DNA from 2 places in the Geobacillus sp. Sah69 genome. Region 1 is predicted to be linked to the other one. Evidence: a T-box and tRNA genes for the amino acid it is inferred to sense, from the RefSeq annotation. Region 1 holds a T-box; the other holds one or more tRNA genes.

Region 1 (8,532 bases):
TGGCAGCGTCAAACGTTTTTATGCCCCCATAAAGCCCATCTCATTGAGCATTGTGGGGCACGTGGCCGGCTGCAGAAAACACCAACCTACACCCATCAAGATGGAGTCCCTCCTCGACTTACGCCTATATACGTGTTGGAATGGGGCTTCTCGATGACAAAAACAACGCCTTGGGACTTTCACCCCAAGGCGTTGTCTTATGAAGCGAATGATCAATGATGGTGATCCCCAGCCGGCTCGTCCGGAATCAAAGCGGCGACGACAAGGACTAAAACGGTCACGATCACGCCGAGCAAGGCGCCGGTTGCGAAATCATAGCCGGTCCCTTGCATCGAGCCCATGACGTACGTCGCCATTTGCACAAGCAAAAACGTCCAAAAAAACGTCCAAAACAAGCGCATCTTTGTTCCTCCCGTCTTCTCGTCATTTCTTTTCTTATCTTATCACAATTTGTCGCGTAGGCATATACCCGGACGTTTTTTTTGGCCGCGCATATCGTATACTGTACCATTATGCATTGCCAAACAAGGGTGAATGGAAACGATGGCAGGACAACGGCGGTTTTTTCAACTCGATGAGCAAGGGTGCATCGTTCACGTGCCGGAGCGCCCAAATGGGTTTGCCCTTTTTTTAATAGGCGACGGCGACCATTTTGTGAACGAACAGACGAGTTTTTGGCTCGAGCATCCGGGGCGGCGCCAATGGCTGGAAGATTGGTTGGAACGTGGGTATACGGTCTTTTCGTCCCATTTGTACGGCTGGCATTGGGGGAGTCCGAAAGCGGTCCGGCTGGCGCGCCAGCTCATTTACTCGGTGTTGAAAAGCGAAATTGTGAACCAGCGCATCTATATCGTTGCCGAAGGAATGGGCGCGCTCGTTGCTTTGCAACTGCTTGGCGCCATGCCAAGTCAAATCCGCGCCGTCGCCATGATCAACCCTTGCCTTGACGTACGCGCCCAGCTTGACTATGAACAGGAACATCCATTCGTGTACCGGCGGATGGTGAGGGAAATCGCGACTGCCTATGGCTTGAAAGAAGAGGAGGTGCCCGAGGCTGTTCCGTCCCTCTTTCTCAGTCCTCATGACGTTCCGGTGACGATTTGGCAGCTGGCCGGAGTGAGCCCGTATCCATCCGCCTTGCATAGCCGTAAATATGAACAATGGATGAAAACGACAAACAACCGGGTGCGCGTCGTTTACGAGCTGCCGGAGAAACGGCGCCAACTGGCTCGGCAAATCGGGCAATTTTTCTGCCAATACAATGAACTCCCGTAAACGACAAGGGCAGGAGCTGACTCAAAAGCTCCTTTTTGATGAAATTTCACCCAAGTATTGAAAAGACCACCTCTGACCCCCGTGGTTGTACCGGGTTTTCAAGGTGGTCTATTTTTCCATGTTGCCTCAGATAGGGGTATTACCGCTTTTTTGGATCAGCCTCTGCTATTTTTTCAATAAGTCGACGAGCGAGGTGATCTTTTTCACGAGCGGTTTTAATTGTTGCAATGAGTCGGCTAGCGTATTGACGTTTTCAAACAGCTTCATGAAATCGATGTTCGGCAGTAAAGGCGGTTCTGCCTCGCTCCCTTGATCTTCGCGCTCGCCGGTTGTGCGAGAAGGAAAAGATCCGAACATTAGGCGGGAAAAATGGTCTTGCCGTTCGCGATGTTGTTCTTGTGCTTCGCCGTTGGCCATGGGCGATCCTCCCTTTCATGCGATGGTCGCTCGTATTTGTATTGTATGGCAGAAAGGAAAAAGCGGTTTGGACAAATGCCTTAGGGGAACGGAAAACGCTGGTTCAACTTTCGTTTTTTATTGCGCATCCACGCTCTTTCGGCTAAAATTAGTACCAAGTAATAATAATTGGTAATGTAGACTGATTGTACATTCAAGTTTGGTTGTCAGCGTGAGCGTTTTTTGCCATTTTGGGAAAGAAAGAGGAGATGAATGATATGGGAGCAGGAATTATCGGGGTCGGCCGCTATGTGCCGGAAAAAGTGTTGACCAACTTTGATTTGGAAAAAATGATGGATACATCGGATGAATGGATCCGGACGCGCACCGGGATCGAGGAGCGCCGCATCGCTCCGGATGACATCGATACGTCCCATATGGCGTATTTTGCCGCAGAAAGGGCGCTTCAAGACGCTGGCATTGAGGCGAAGGATATTGATCTCATTTTAGTTGCCACCGTCACCCCGGACCGTCCGTTTCCGTCGGTCGCTTGCATGCTGCAAGAGCGGCTTGGCGCCGTCAACGCCGCTGCGCTTGATATTAGCGCTGCCTGCGCGGGGGTTATGTACGGGATGGTCACGGCCGCCCAATTTATTGACACAGGCACCTACAAATATATATTAGTAGTGGGGGCAGACAAACTATCGAAAATCACCGATTGGACCGACCGCAACACGGCGGTGCTGTTCGGCGATGGAGCCGGAGCGGTCGTCATGGGTCCGGTGTCGCCCGGGCGCGGGATTTTATCTTTTGAGTTGGGAGCTGACGGAACAGGAGGAAAACATTTATACAAAGACGAATATATCGTCATGAACGGCCGTGAAGTATTCAAGTTCGCCGTCCGGCAAATGGGAGAATCAAGCGTGCGTGTGCTTGAAAAAGCCGGGCTCACGAAAGACGATGTCGACTTTCTCATTCCTCATCAAGCGAACATTCGCATCGTCGAAGCGGCCAGACAGCGGCTCGAGCTGCCGGAAGAGAAAATATCGACGACGATCCGCCGATATGGCAACACGTCGGCCGCATCTATTCCGATTTCGCTTGTAGAAGAGCTGGAAGCGGGTAAAATCAGTGACGATGATCTCATCATTATGGTCGGATTCGGCGGCGGGCTGACGTGGGGCGCGATCGCCTTGCGCTGGGGCCGTTAACGGCACGGATATTATCGAAATAAAAAAAGGAGAGACGGAAACGATGGAAAAAAGACGAGTCGTCGTGACAGGCATAGGCGCCGTCACCCCGCTTGGGAATGACGCAGAAACGACGTGGAAAAACATCATCGCCGGCCAGTCCGGCATCGACATTGTCACCCGCGTCAATCCGGACGACTTTCCGGCAAAAGTGGCGGCGGAAGTGAAAGACTTCGATCCGTCGCTGTTTATCGACCGCCGCGAGGCGCGGAAGATGGACCGATTTACCCAATTCGCCGTCGCTGCGGCGCTTATGGCGGTCAAAGATGCCAATCTCGACATTCATGAAAGCAACGCTGAACGGGTCGGTGTTTGGATTGGTTCTGGCATCGGCGGTATGGAGACGTTTGAACAGCAGTTTGAGATTTTCCAGCAGCGCGGTTATCGCCGAGTGAGCCCGTTTTTCGTGCCAATGATGATCCCGGATATGGCCGCTGGGCAAGTATCGATCATCCTTGGAGCGAAAGGGATCAATTCGTGCACGGTGACCGCTTGCGCGACCGGGGCAAACTCGATCGGTGATGCGTTTAAAGTCATTCAGCGCGGCGACGCCGATGTCATGATCACCGGCGGGACGGAAGCGCCGATTACGAAAATGTCGTTCGCCGGTTTTTGCGCCAATACGGCTCTCTCAACCAATCCAGATCCAAAAACGGCGAGCCGCCCATTTGACAAAAACCGCGACGGTTTCGTCATGGGTGAGGGAGCAGGAATCGTTGTTTTGGAGGAATTGGAGCACGCGCTGCGCCGCGGCGCGAAGATTTACGCCGAAATTGTCGGTTACGGCGCGACCGCCGATGCGTACCATATCACCGCGCCGGCGCCGGGCGGCGAAGGCGGCGTGCGGGCGATGCGCCAGGCGCTTCAAGACGCCGGCTTGAAGCCGGAGGACATTGATTACATCAACGCCCACGGCACGAGCACCGAGTACAATGATAAGTATGAGACGGAGGCGATCAAAGAAGTATTCGGCGATCATGCCTATAAGCTCGCCGTCAGCTCGACGAAGTCGATGACTGGGCATTTGCTCGGGGCGACCGGCGCGGTGGAAGCGATTTTCTCCGTGCTGGCGATCCGCGACGGCATCATTCCGCCGACGATCAACTACGAAACACCGGATCCGGAATGCGACCTCGACTATGTGCCGAATGAAGCGCGCAAGCAAGACGTGCGTGTGGTCTTAAGCAACTCATTTGGATTTGGCGGCCATAATGCGACATTGATTTTTAAAAAATATGTGTAATGGATGAAAAGGAGAGCCTTGGTTGAGCAGAGCTGAAAACGCGTGACTAACGGCGGGTTCGGTTCAGCGTCAGGCTCTCTTTTTTGTTTTGTTTCACCGTCTTTTCCCTGCCGACATAACGTAAGAGAAAAGGAGGGAAAAGCGATGGGATTGCTTCCAACCGATCGATGGCTGGAAGAGGATGAGGGGGACCCGCTCCTGTTGTGCGGGAGGTTGAGTTCGTTTTTTAAAGGAGCGTCGGCGCGTGAGATTTACAGCTATTTACGGCTGTATGGCATGTACCGAAGCACTCGACAGGCCGAGCGGCTTTTGCCGGAGATGAAAGAGCGCCGTCTTTGGGAACGTCTTGGCCGTTTGTATGAACGGCAACGGGGGATATGGAAGGGGCCAGACGTTCCGGTATGTTTGCTGCCGGCCGATGACGAAAACTGGAAGCTTGTGCGCGAATTCCAAGGAAAAGGCGGGGTGGCGTTTGCTGATAAATTGTTTTTCTTCTTGCTGCCGGATCATGGCGACGAGGAGATCGCCGCGTTGGTGGCGCATGAATACAACCATGTATGCCGTCTCAAGCAGTTGCCGAACGAAGGCGAAGATGCGACGTTGCTGGATGCCGTCGTGATGGAAGGATTGGCGGAGCATGCCGTCGCCGAGACAGTCGGCGTCAAGCAGTGTGCGGGATGGACGAAGTATTACACCGATCGGGAGATGGAACGGTTTTGGCGGCGTTATATTGTCCCGAACCAACATTTGCCCGTTTCGCATCCGCATACTTCCCGCATTTTGTACGGGCTTGGATGGCATCCGAAAATGGGGGGCTATGCCGTTGGGTATGCCATCATCCGTCGTTGCCTAGAAAGAGGCTATTCGCTCGCCCAATTGATGAAGATGGAAGCGAAAGACATCGCGGAGTTGGCGGGCTTTTCAGGCAAACAGCAAGGAGCGTCTTAGCTCGAAACCGCATGGCGGACGCCGCTGTCCGGTTATCACAAGAATCTTAGGGGCATCGGGCGCAAACAGGCATGTTGTCCATGGCGCCGACATATATGTAGAACAAGGATGTGGACAAGAAGGAAGGGAAAGCCCGGTGGTCCGCCTGTTTTTTTATTTGGTCGGTTTCGGTTTTTCAGTCGTCGGCGGCATGATGGTGATCGCCTATTTGAACATCATCACTCCAGAGCGTGGTTTTCACGAATACTTATCTTATATTTCGACAAGGGTGGAATGTTATTTATTCCCTATTGGCCTTCTTTTGATGTGGGGGAGCTTGACGTTTCCAAGCCGCAGCCCCTAGAGGGGAAAAGAGGATGAAATGGAATAAAATTCCCCACCTCTGCCTATACTGATGGACAAACACGTCTGGAAGTGAGGGGTCTCGCATGCTTTATCTGCACGACATTTGGGTCAACTGGTTTGAAGGAGAAGAGAACGGATACAACGTCTGTCATTTCCATGAATGGCGCAAGGACGATCAAATCGAGCTGCTCGACCAAGTGCCGCTGTTAAAAGTATCCCCGGCCCTGTTTCATTACATTGAAAACAGCTTGTCCGATCTTCCAAAACCGCTGCTAGACGATGTACATCAGAAGGCGTATGTCCGCAAAAACCATGAACGCATTCAGCTGGACTATTGTTTCGTTGTCACGGACGGCGCCGGCGTTTTGGCTGTCGATACAATCGGTTATCAAATCCCGATTCGCAAAAGCCGTCTCATTCCGCGTCAGGAACAACTCGTCTACGAAGTGGCGGCCGAAGCGGAGGAACGGGACTATCCGCTGCCGAGGTATGAAAAAGAATACCACATTTTATCGCCGGCTCCGGAACTGATGTGCGGACTCACGCGCAAAGAGCGGCAGTTGAAACAGCTGTTGTTTATGGCGCTTGACCAGCTTTATTCGACAAAAAATACTGCCCAGATGCGCTATTGGTATACGGAATGGGCGCCGGAAAAATACGCCGCTATTCAAAAAATGTCTTTTGATGAAGCGTGGGAACAATTGTATAACGAGACGAAATACGGGTGGTCCGAACGGCATGAGCAGCTGTGCGAAAACTTGATCAAAGGGCAGCCATTTTTCGAAAAACTGTGGGAAATGGAGCAAGAACCAAAAGTCAATTAAAAAACGGGCCAAGGCGATAGGCGCCTGCCCGTTTTTGTATGGCTTCGCTGGATGCGGCTATTTACCGCCGCCGCCCGAGCCCCATGGCTTGCTCCATTTTGCGCACCATTTCCGATGCAACCCGATTTGCTTTTTCCGCCCCTTCATCCAACACGCGGTCAAGCTCCTCGCTTTCCGTCCAATGGTGATACCGCTCTTGAATCGGTCGAAGCGTTTCGATGACGACTTGAGCGAGGTCTGCTTTGAAGACGCCGTATCCTTTTCCTTCGTATTGCCGCTCCAACTCCTCGATCGATTGACCGGATAGCGTCGAATAAATATTGAGCAAGTTCGAAATGCCTGGCTTCGCTTCTTTGTCGTAGCGAATCGTTCCTTCCGAGTCGGTGACCGCGCTTTTGATCTTCTTCTCGATCGTTTTCGCATCGTCAAGCAGTGTGATGTACGCTTTCGGGTTGGGGTCGGATTTGCTCATTTTTTTCGTCGGGTCGACAAGCGACATGATGCGGGCGCCGACTTTCGGAATGCGCGCCTCAGGGATCGTGAACAGCTCGCCATACCGTTTGTTGAAGCGCTCGGCCAGATCCCGCGTCAATTCGATATGCTGCTTTTGGTCTTCGCCGACCGGGACGATGTCGGTGTTATAAAGCAAAATGTCAGCGGCCATCAGCGGCGGGTACGTGAGCAGCCCGGCGCTGACCGCCTCTTTGCCGGCCGATTTTTCTTTAAATTGCGTCATCCGCTCAAGTTCGCCGATATAAACGATGCACTGCAGCATCCAAGCGGCTTGAGCGTGCGCCGGCACTTCTGACTGGATGAACAACGTCGCTTGCGTCGGGTCGATGCCGACGGCCAAATACAAAGCGGCGAGGCGGCGGATGTTTTGCCGCAGTTCGTGTGGGTCTTGCCAAACGGTAATGGCGTGTTGGTCAACGATGCAAAAATAGCAGTTGTATTCATGCTGCAGCTCGACAAACTGCCGCAGCGCCCCAATATAGTTGCCAATGGTGATGACGCCGCTTGGCTGAATGCCGGAAAAAATGGTTTTCATCGATCTTCACTCCCTCAAGCCAAAAATAAAAAAGGCCCTGCCAGCCCTCTGATAGGGACGGTAGGACCGCGGTGCCACCCTATTTATTGCGTCAAGAAGCGCAATCGCTCAGCCCATGCTTTGCGCATGGCCCCCTGTAACGCGGGGAACGTCCTCGCCTACTGCGTCGCCGGTTCGGCGGGAAGCTCGAAAGCCCATTCCATATGGCTAGCCGCTTGTTCGCACCTTCCACAAGCTCTCTGAAGGCATCGCCAATATGTACTCTTCTTTCTCATCGCTCGGTTGATCCTAGATTTGCCTTATATTATACGGAAAACATTCAGCTGTTGCAACCTTATTGCACGGCATATCCGGCGGCAATCATCGCCAAAAACAGAAGCAGACCAGAAAAGAGAAGCGGATACGTGATGGCGAAACGCCGCGGACCGAGCAGCTCATCCGATTCATGTTCTGCTGCCGCTTCCTCAAGATACCGCTCCACCTTCGTTCGATTCCTGCGCAATCGGCGAAACCCGTATGCGAATCCGCTGAAAAACCCGCGTTCATAAACAAACAAAAGCCCGCCAAGCGACAGAGGCAAAAGGGAGAGCAAAAACGAAACGTTAATAAAGGCCACCGTACTCCATGCTCCTTGCCCTATTACGATGAGTGCGCTTGCCGCCAGCATCGCAACGACGAGCCATCCAGTCCGCACAGCCGTTTGTTTCATATCGTCTGTTCCCGCCTTTCCCTTCTCACTGCTTATTTTATCATAAATCATGTGGGCGGGAAGATTGTCAAAATTATTAACAAAATTATATTGAAAAATATAGAATAACCTGGAAGTTCAGGAGAGATTTGCTTCGAAGCTGAAAGGAAGGGCAAAAAAACCATATTGTAATCGTTTTCTTTTTTCTGTAGGCAGAAATTTTTTGTTTACAATGGTGGCAAAAGTCGTTACAATGCAGGTGTAAATGCAATCCGATCCTCTCCCGTTTGTAAGTAGTTTGAATTTTTTTATTTTAAGGAAATAAAAAATCCTTTTCAAATATACTATCACAGGATATAATAAGCGATGTAAGTACAATCTTCTGAAATCAAACGGTTCAGAAGATTTGTAATACACTACATAAACCTAAGGGGGGTTTTTAGTGAAGAAGCGATTTTCTTTCTTCCTCGTCCTGCTTCTCGCGCTGTCAACGTTCCTCGCGGCTTGCGGCGGGG
Region 2 (8,532 bases), on a different contig from region 1:
CCAAGGGTTGGGCTGTTCGCCCATTAAAGCGGTACGCGAGCTGGGTTCAGAACGTCGTGAGACAGTTCGGTCCCTATCCGTCGCGGGCGCAGGAAATTTGAGAGGAGCTGTCCTTAGTACGAGAGGACCGGGATGGACGCACCGCTGGTGTACCAGTTGTCCCGCCAGGGGCACCGCTGGGTAGCTATGTGCGGACGGGATAAGCGCTGAAAGCATCTAAGCGTGAAGCCCCCCTCAAGATGAGATTTCCCACCGCGTCAGGCGGGTAAGATCCCTCGAAGATGACGAGGTCGATAGGTCCGAGGTGGAAGCGTGGCGACACGTGGAGCTGACGGATACTAATCGATCGAGGGCTTGACCTATAAGCGGCTTCTTCCGACGGTTATCTAGTTTTGAAGGAATGAAAAAAAGTCCTTGACAGCTCAACGCGAATCATTATAATAATAAATGTCTAAAGTGATGTCATTCCGCAGTAGCTCAGTGGTAGAGCAATCGGCTGTTAACCGATTGGTCGCAGGTTCGAATCCTGCCTGCGGAGCCATCGTGGAGAGCTGTCCGAGTGGTCGAAGGAGCACGATTGGAAATCGTGTAGGCGTGAATAGCGCCTCAAGGGTTCGAATCCCTTGCTCTCCGCCATGATTCATCAACATGGCCCGTTGGTCAAGTGGTTAAGACACCGCCCTTTCACGGCGGTAACACGGGTTCGAATCCCGTACGGGTCACTTCTTCGTGGAGGATTAGCTCAGCTGGGAGAGCACTTGCCTTACAAGCAAGGGGTCGGCGGTTCGATCCCGTCATCCTCCACCATTTTTAATCGTTGTGGAGTGGAGCGACGAGCCTTTGCTTCATCGAATTCACTTCGAGTTACCTCGACGCATCTGGCATCTTTGAATCAGCTTGTAGAGGAAGAGGTAACGGATAACAACGCTAAGAACATTGTGCAAATTAATTTACTTTCCTATCGCCGCGGGGTGGAGCAGTCCGGTAGCTCGTCGGGCTCATAACCCGAAGGTCGCAGGTTCAAATCCTGCCCCCGCAACCAAAATTGGTCCCGTAGTGTAGTGGTTAACATGCCTGCCTGTCACGCAGGAGATCGCGGGTTCGAGTCCCGTCGGGACCGCCATTGTTTCAAAATTATGAAAAGAGACAGCTCAGTAGTTCAGTTGGAGTTGCCTCAACACATCTGGCTTCCTCGAATCAGCTTGTAGAGGAAGAGACACGGTGCAGTACAAGCAAAGCAATGAAAAACTTAATATGGCTCGGTAGCTCAGTCGGTAGAGCAAAGGACTGAAAATCCTTGTGTCGGCGGTTCGATTCCGTCCCGAGCCACCATATAACAATAATGTGCATCATATGTATGCCAACTTAGCTCAATTGGTAGAGACGAGCATCCGCTTCATCGAATCGGTTGCGAGTTGTCCCGACGCATCCAGCTTCTTCGAGTTGGCTGGTAGAGGAAGGGACACAACAAATGAACAATGAGCCGCGATTTATATCATAGTTATGCCGACTTAGCTCAATTGGTAGAGCAACTGAATCGTAATCAGTAGGTTGCGGGTTCAAGTCCTGCAGTCGGCACCATTCTTTGGAGGGGTAGCGAAGTGGCTAAACGCGGCGGACTGTAAATCCGCTCCCTTTGGGTTCGGCGGTTCGAATCCGTCCCCCTCCACCATGATTAAAGGGGCATAGTTTAATGGTAGAACAGAGGTCTCCAAAACCTCCGGTGTGGGTTCGATTCCTACTGCCCCTGCCATTTTGATTATCATTATGGCGACTATGGCGAAGTGGTTAACGCACCAGATTGTGGCTCTGGCATGCGTGGGTTCGATTCCCACTAGTCGCCCTTCACTTTTCGGCGTTGGGGTATAGCCAAGCGGTAAGGCAACGGACTTTGACTCCGTGATGCGTTGGTTCGAATCCAGCTACCCCAGCCAATGACGCGGAAGTAGTTCAGTGGTAGAACACCACCTTGCCAAGGTGAGGGTCGCGGGTTCGAGTCCCGTCTTCCGCTCTCGATCAAGGCGGCATAGCCAAGTGGTAAGGCAGAGGTCTGCAAAACCTTTACCCCCGGTTCGAATCCGGGTGCCGCCTCCATCTAATGAATATAAAAAGTGTTGACAGACATGAAGTAATGTGATAAAATAATGCATGTCGCGCCGATGTGGCGGAATTGGCAGACGCGCACGACTCAAAATCGTGTGGGCTTTGCCCGTGTGGGTTCGACTCCCACCATCGGCATCGAAAATAGGAAGAAGGCTTTAGGGACAAGGGGTTTCACGTAAGTGAAATCTCTTGTTTTTTTATTTACTGAATACGATTCGAGAAAAGAAAATCGTGTGCGTACAATCGTGTTCGGTGAGGTGAAATGGAAAGTGCCTACGTACGGCCATCATGCCCACGTTTCTGTATTTGGGGCGGTGAATGTGCTCAATGGGGACACCGTTCTTCATCGAGCAGTCGCTGCGAATGCGACGACGTTTTTGGATTTTTTAAAGATCTTGAAGAGCCGTTATCCAGACCAGCTGATCGTGCTCGTGCTCGACAATGCCCGCATCCACCATGCCAAAATGGTGAGAGATTTCTTGCGCCAAGAAGGGGAATCGTTTCACTTGATCTTTTTACCTCCTTATTCCCCACAGCTGAATCCCATCGAACGCTTGTGGAAATGGCTCAAGGATGCGGTCATTGCCAATGTGTTTCACAAAGATCAAATGGATATTGACCAAGCCATTGCCCGGTTTATGGAATATATAGATCAACAACCGGAAGAGGTGCTTCGATGCTTGGGGTGTGCAGCGTGATGCAAAGGTTAACTTTTCAAGGTGCATTTATATAGTTAAGTGTAAAATTATAGAAGGAATTATATAGATAGGAAGCGAAATAGAGTAGAAAGATAAGGTGAAAAACGAACGTCTAAGCAAGGGATGCTGCTCGATGTAGTATGCTATATCATTTTTCTGTTAGTTGTCTGGCATGTGGCGCACGGTCACATTGATGACTATTATGCGACGCTTATCTCCACCGTTTTCGGCATGGCATACAAGATATACTGCTTTCTTTCTATATTTTGAAGCTCATCAATAAATAGAAAGGTGGAAGCATGAGATGAAAGTAGAATTAAGCAAATTTCGCGTAAAGGAAGGAAAATCGAAGCGGGTGGATGAATGGATGGAATTATTAAACACACATATGAACGAGGTGCTGTTGACGCTCAAAGATGAAAAAATGCATGTCGAAGCGATCTTCCGCGAGCGAAATGAGGAAGGAGAGTTTCTTTACTGGTTCTCTGTTCAGGGAGAAGGCGGGATTTCCGTAGAAGAGTCCGAACACGAAATTGATAAAAAACATTTGGCGTTCTGGTATGAGTGTATTGATGAGGAATATAACGAACCTGTGATCACGACAGAAGTAGTGATGATTCCAGAGCATATTCGTAAGGCGATGGAGTAAGCAAGTTTGAGAAGTTAATCATGAATCTAATTTTTTATTTTATTTCCTTAATATTTAAAATAAAATATTATTGTCAAGGGACAACAAAGAATGGGGGAATAACGGAGGCAATCGAAAAGCCGCCCTTGCCTTTATCGAATGTTACCTTTGGCGGTGTTCGGTTGGTCAAGGGTTCGCTTCGCCGAATCCGGCAGGTTTTCTCTTCGACGGGCTCAGGAGGACAAAAAGGTCAGGTTGTCTCTTGTTGGAGAAACGCTTGTGCCATGGTGATCAGCTTCGTTCACTGGGCCGACATATGCGATAGCTCGGCGAGCTCCGGGATGACGACCGGCACCCGGTCTTCGAGCGCGCTATGCGGGCGCAGAAAGATGACAATGATTTGATGAGTGGGAGATGGACATTGAAAAAACGGAAGAAATACGCGGCGGCGAGCGTGGTGTTGGCGTTGGGGCTGCTGGCTCCTTCGTTTGGGCCGACGGCGGTAGGCGCGGAGGAGCGGGACGTCGTCAAGCTGCGCATTTTAGTGGCGTTCCGGTGACGATGCCGGGTTCATGGGGCGATACGCTCGGCGTGATCGACTTGACGGTCGAGCAAGTCGACGGAAAATGGAAAGTGACGCAAGCGAAAGCCCAACTCCGTCCAGTGTATGACAAGGCGACGAAAACGCCGTTGGTTGACAGCGATTCGGCCGTCGAGCAGGCCATTCAGGCGGAGCACGAAGCGACGATCCAGTACGTCCGCAGCCCGGTTGGAAAAACTACGAGCCCGATCAACAGCTATTTTGCACTCGTTCAAGATGATCCGTCCGTGCAAATCGTCACGAACGCCCAAAAGTGGTATGTGGAAAAAATGTTAAAAGGGACGCAGTATGAAGGCCTTCCGGTGCTGTCAGCCGGCGCTCCGTTCAAGGCCGGCGGGCGCGGTGGACCGAGCTATTACACGGATATTCCGGCAGGGGAAATCGCCATTAAAAACGTCGCCGATTTGTACTTGTATCCAAACACGGTGTATGCGCTGAAAATTACGGGAGCCGAGTTGAAAGAATGGCTTGAGTGGTCGGCGGGACAATTCAACCAAATCGACCCGAACAAGACAGGCATTCAGCCGCTTGTCAACAACGACTTCCCGACGTACAACTTCGACATTATTGATGGCGTGACGTACGAGATCGATGTCACCGAGCCGGCGAAATACGACAAAAACCAAAATGTGATCAATCCGAAAGCAAACCGCATTAAAAACTTGCGATTCCAAGGCAAACCGGTGACGGCGAAGATGGAATTTATCGTTGCGACGAACAACTATCGGGCGACGACGAACCGGATCATCAATCCGGGCGGGAAAAACACGATTTTGGCCGCGCCGGATGAAAACCGGCAAGTGATCATCGATTATATTCGCGAAAACGGAACGATCAACCCGTCCGTGGACGGCAACTGGACCTTTGCGCCAGTGAAAGGGAAAGCATCGGTGACCGTTTCCTTTGAATCGTCACTGGAAGCACAAAAATATTTGCCGCCAGACAGCCGCATCCGCTATGTGGCGACATTGTCCAACGGGTTTGCCCAATACGAACTTACGCTGTTGTCTTGGAAAGAAACGAAAACAAACCATTCGAAAGAGCTAGAAAAATCTGGACGTTAAGAAGAGGTTGGAAAAATAGCAGGTGATTTAGGAGGCAGGTGATTTCGTATAAAATACTGCTAGTTCCAGCTGTTTCTTAATTAGAACAACCTTGCGGAATCAATCTTCTTTTTCGGCGAAATGCCGCTGATTTGCTCGTGACAGCCGTTTTTTACCGGCCTTTTAGGTGACACGAAAATGTGACTAAAAGTATTTCTGGCGCTACTGCCATTTTTTCCATTTCGAAAATATCGCCTTTTTGACTGACGATGAGAAGAAGATCTTTTACGTTAACGTCATTTCCGAAAGAAGTCTCCCACCTCAAGGAATGTGAAGAGCGATCGATCAATGAGTAGGTGGGAGATGAATTTCGGTTGGCCATCGCCGATGAATATGATCGTCTATGGTTCAAACCGACACCTTTGGAACGAAGGGAAGCGTAAAGGGTTCTTGTTTGTGGCTTACCGTTCAGTGAACACGCACAAGTCGCTTGAAGCCCCTGCCTCTAAGCGAAGCGTAGGTGGTGGGCAGTTCACTTCTAACAAGGACAGTGAAAAACAGCCGCTTTCGTTGAGCGGGCGGTCATGGAAGGAAAAAAGATGTTCGATTGGGGAAGCGCTGCTTGTCCGACCGGGCGCTACCCATCATCTGCTTTTTCGAAGGCCGGTGGACATCGAGGTTCTTGGGATCATTCGTTTTGGAAAACGGAACGATTTTGTCACTGTATCTGTGGTGAAGCCCCCCACCTTTTGTAACATTGCCCGAAAGCAGTGCCACTGTCCATGGATGATTGTTTGCTAGCTTGGTCAGGAGGGAGACATGTGTTAGGCATTACAAGTTACGGGATGTATTTGCTGGCGTCGATTTTGATGCATGCCACTCCGGGAGTGGATACGATGTATATTATGGGGCGCAGTGTGGCGCAAGGGAGAAAAGCGGGCGTGTATTCGGTGTTGGGCATTTCGACGGGGGTGTTCATTCATACGTTGCTCGCTGCGTTTGGCTTGGCGGTGATTTTGCAGCAGTCGGTTGTCTTATTTACGGCTGTGAAAATCGCTGGCGCAGCGTATTTGGTGTATCTTGGCATCAAAATGATGCGGCAGTCGACGCCGCCAGCGTTGGAGTCCGAGGAACTGGCGCCGATGAAGCTGAACAAGATTTATTAGCAAGGCGTGACGACGAATGTGATGAATCCGAAAGTGGCGTTGTTTTTCCTTTCGTTTTTGCCGCAATTCATTCAAACGGATCAGCCATACGGCCCGCTTCCGTTTCTGCTGCTCGGCGTTTCGTTCGTGGTGACGAGCACGCTGTGGGGGCTTGGCGTCGTCTATGTCGCCGCGCTAGCGACGAAACGGATGCGTCAAAACGCGAAAATGGCGCTTCTTGTCAATCGATTGACAGGGATCGTGTTTATCGGGCTTGGTGTGAAGCTGCTGCAAACGAAAGCGTCGTGAGCGAGGGCGAACGGCGTCAGAAAGCATGATCCTCACCTGCCTGAAAGCGCGGGCGGTGATTCGGTGCGGAGGTTGGCTAGAGGAATGGGGACGGATGACAAAGGAATAGCGGTGATTCTCCTTGTGGCGGGAATCGGGGTGTTTCCGTTTGGGATCGTGATCATTAAGCAGCAGTGGGAAGAATACAAGAAGAAGGAGGGGCGTGAGCGGAGAATAGTCTTGTTTTTTGAAATGATCGATCTTTGGTCAACATGGGTGCTATTTCTCTCCCTGCTCCTCATATTGGGAGGCGCGGCACTGTTGTGGAGATGAGCAGAAAAGAGGGCAGCCGCCCTCTTTTTTCTTCCGCTACGACCGCTCGCTGACGGCGATTTGGATGCCGATCAGCGCGAAGATGGCGCCTTTGAGCCAATGGATTCGCCTAGTGATGGCGGTGTGGGCCGAGAGCCATTGGCGCAGTTTTTCCGCACCGATGCTCACTAAGGTGAAGACAGCGAGAGCTTGAACGAGAAAGATGACGCCTAATACGAGCATTTGCTGCGGGATCTGGCCCGCTGACGGATCAACGAACTGCGGCAGGAGCGCCAAAAAGAAGAGCGACACTTTCGGATTGAGCACGTTCATGACAATGCCTTTTTTGTACAGCGAGGCGTATGCCATTGGCTTCTGCCTCCCAAAGGAGAGGCCCTCGTCTCGTTCACGGAACGCCTGCCAGGCCAGGTACAGCAAATACACAGCGCCTGCATATTTGACGACGGCAAAGGCCAAGGCGGATTGGTAAATGACAGCCGAGACGCCGAGCACCGCCGCGCTGATATGGACAAGCAGGCCGGTGCACAGCCCGAGCGCGGTGGCGATGCCTGCGTGTTTGCCTTGCGACACGCTTTGGGCGATGACGAATAAAATGTCCGGGCCCGGCGCCAATGTAAGCAATATGGCGACGCTGAAAAACGAGAAGATCGTTCCGATTCCCATGAGGCATCCCTTCCTTCGGCATGATGACTCTATATGTTCGCCGCGGATCGTATTGATTCCTTTTTGTTTGAAAGGGAAAATGGACAAACGAAAAAGCCGCCCATGCCATTCAAAGCAGAGGCGGCATTTCCTATTCATGGGAAGCTTTTTTCTCCAAAAACGCCCGGCCATATTGGCCATGGTCGTGGAGCATGGCGTGCTCGACTTGGATCGTGGCATGCTCAATGCCGTATTTTTCCTTCAGCATTTCATTCACCGCCAAAATGACACAAAGCGGCTGGATGTGCTCGCTGACAAACACATGGGCCGACAGCGAGTAATGGTCGGTGGAGATGGCCCATAAATGCATGTCGTGCACGTCTTCGACCCCTTCGATCTGTCGAATGTCGGCGCGGATTTGTTCGAGATCGAACCCATCAGGTACGGCTTCCATTAAGATGAGATACGATTCACGCATAATTTTCGCCCCGCCTGTGAAAATGATGGCGGCGATCACGAGGCTGATGATCGGATCGAAAATCGTCCAGCCGGTGAAGTAAATGAGCAGCGCGGACACGATGACGCCGATCGAGCTGATTAAGTCGCCGATGAAATGCCAAAGGGCGCTCTGAACGTTCAAGTTGTCTTCTTCTTTCGTGCTCCGGCTTAAGACGATGGTCAACGTCAAGTTAACGATGAGGCCGATCGCCGCGATTCCGAGCATAAGACGAAAGTTGATCGGTTCAGGATGAAGAAAACGCTGAATGCCTTCCCATAAAATCCACAGCGCAATGACGGCCAACGTCAGCCCGTTCAAAAACGATGTGATGATTTCAAATCGCAAAAAACCGAACGTAAAGCGGCGGTTCGGCGGGCGCGTTGCCATGTAGAGGGCGACCATGCTCAATCCAAGCGCCAATACATCGGATGCCATATGGACCGAATCGGACAAGAGGGCGAGCGAGTTGGAAATCAGTCCGCCAATGATTTCAACGACGGTGAAAAACATGGTCAACAAAAGCGTCACCCAGAGCGCTTTTGTTGATTCATG

The links. The T-box of region 1 lies ahead of trpS (tryptophan--tRNA ligase). A T-box ahead of a tRNA ligase gene usually reads a tRNA of that ligase, here a tRNA-Trp.
Region 2: it has a tRNA-Trp gene. The T-box ahead of trpS (tryptophan--tRNA ligase) is inferred to sense a tRNA for this amino acid. The anticodon was not compared.

The regions. Positions count from the first base shown of each region.
Region 1 is NZ_LLKS01000019.1:240,494-249,025, reverse strand. Features, by position in the region: gene AP057_RS03135 (YjzD family protein) at 213-401, opposite strand; gene AP057_RS03130 (alpha/beta hydrolase) at 535-1,275, shown strand; gene AP057_RS03125 (hypothetical protein) at 1,441-1,692, opposite strand; gene AP057_RS03120 (beta-ketoacyl-ACP synthase III) at 1,950-2,882, shown strand; gene fabF (beta-ketoacyl-ACP synthase II) at 2,926-4,164, shown strand; gene AP057_RS03110 (DUF2268 domain-containing protein) at 4,309-5,112, shown strand; gene AP057_RS03105 (hypothetical protein) at 5,249-5,455, shown strand; gene AP057_RS03100 (YjbA family protein) at 5,541-6,281, shown strand; gene trpS (tryptophan--tRNA ligase) at 6,343-7,329, opposite strand; T-box leader at 7,380-7,613, opposite strand; gene AP057_RS03090 (DUF3899 domain-containing protein) at 7,664-8,038, opposite strand; gene AP057_RS03085 (peptide ABC transporter substrate-binding protein) at 8,460-8,532, shown strand, end outside.
Region 2 is NZ_LLKS01000001.1:1,867-10,398, reverse strand. Features, by position in the region: partial or broken rRNA gene AP057_RS00125 (23S ribosomal RNA) at 1-362, shown strand, start outside; tRNA gene AP057_RS00120 (tRNA-Asn) at 467-541, shown strand; tRNA gene AP057_RS00115 (tRNA-Ser) at 546-636, shown strand; tRNA gene AP057_RS00110 (tRNA-Glu) at 651-722, shown strand; tRNA gene AP057_RS00105 (tRNA-Val) at 732-807, shown strand; tRNA gene AP057_RS00100 (tRNA-Met) at 966-1,042, shown strand; tRNA gene AP057_RS00095 (tRNA-Asp) at 1,048-1,123, shown strand; tRNA gene AP057_RS00090 (tRNA-Phe) at 1,257-1,332, shown strand; tRNA gene AP057_RS00085 (tRNA-Thr) at 1,506-1,581, shown strand; tRNA gene AP057_RS00080 (tRNA-Tyr) at 1,588-1,672, shown strand; tRNA gene AP057_RS00075 (tRNA-Trp) at 1,680-1,753, shown strand; tRNA gene AP057_RS00070 (tRNA-His) at 1,771-1,843, shown strand; tRNA gene AP057_RS00065 (tRNA-Gln) at 1,860-1,934, shown strand; tRNA gene AP057_RS00060 (tRNA-Gly) at 1,940-2,011, shown strand; tRNA gene AP057_RS00055 (tRNA-Cys) at 2,021-2,094, shown strand; tRNA gene AP057_RS00050 (tRNA-Leu) at 2,156-2,238, shown strand; gene AP057_RS00045 (IS630 family transposase) at 2,283-2,801, shown strand; gene AP057_RS00040 (DUF6176 family protein) at 3,106-3,450, shown strand; gene AP057_RS17330 (hypothetical protein) at 3,851-3,988, shown strand; partial or broken gene AP057_RS00035 (bifunctional 2',3'-cyclic-nucleotide 2'-phosphodiesterase/3'-nucleotidase) at 3,973-5,082, shown strand; partial or broken gene AP057_RS00025 (LysE family translocator) at 5,895-6,527, shown strand; gene AP057_RS00020 (hypothetical protein) at 6,612-6,839, shown strand; gene AP057_RS00015 (LysE family translocator) at 6,876-7,502, opposite strand; gene AP057_RS00010 (cation diffusion facilitator family transporter) at 7,633-8,532, opposite strand, start outside.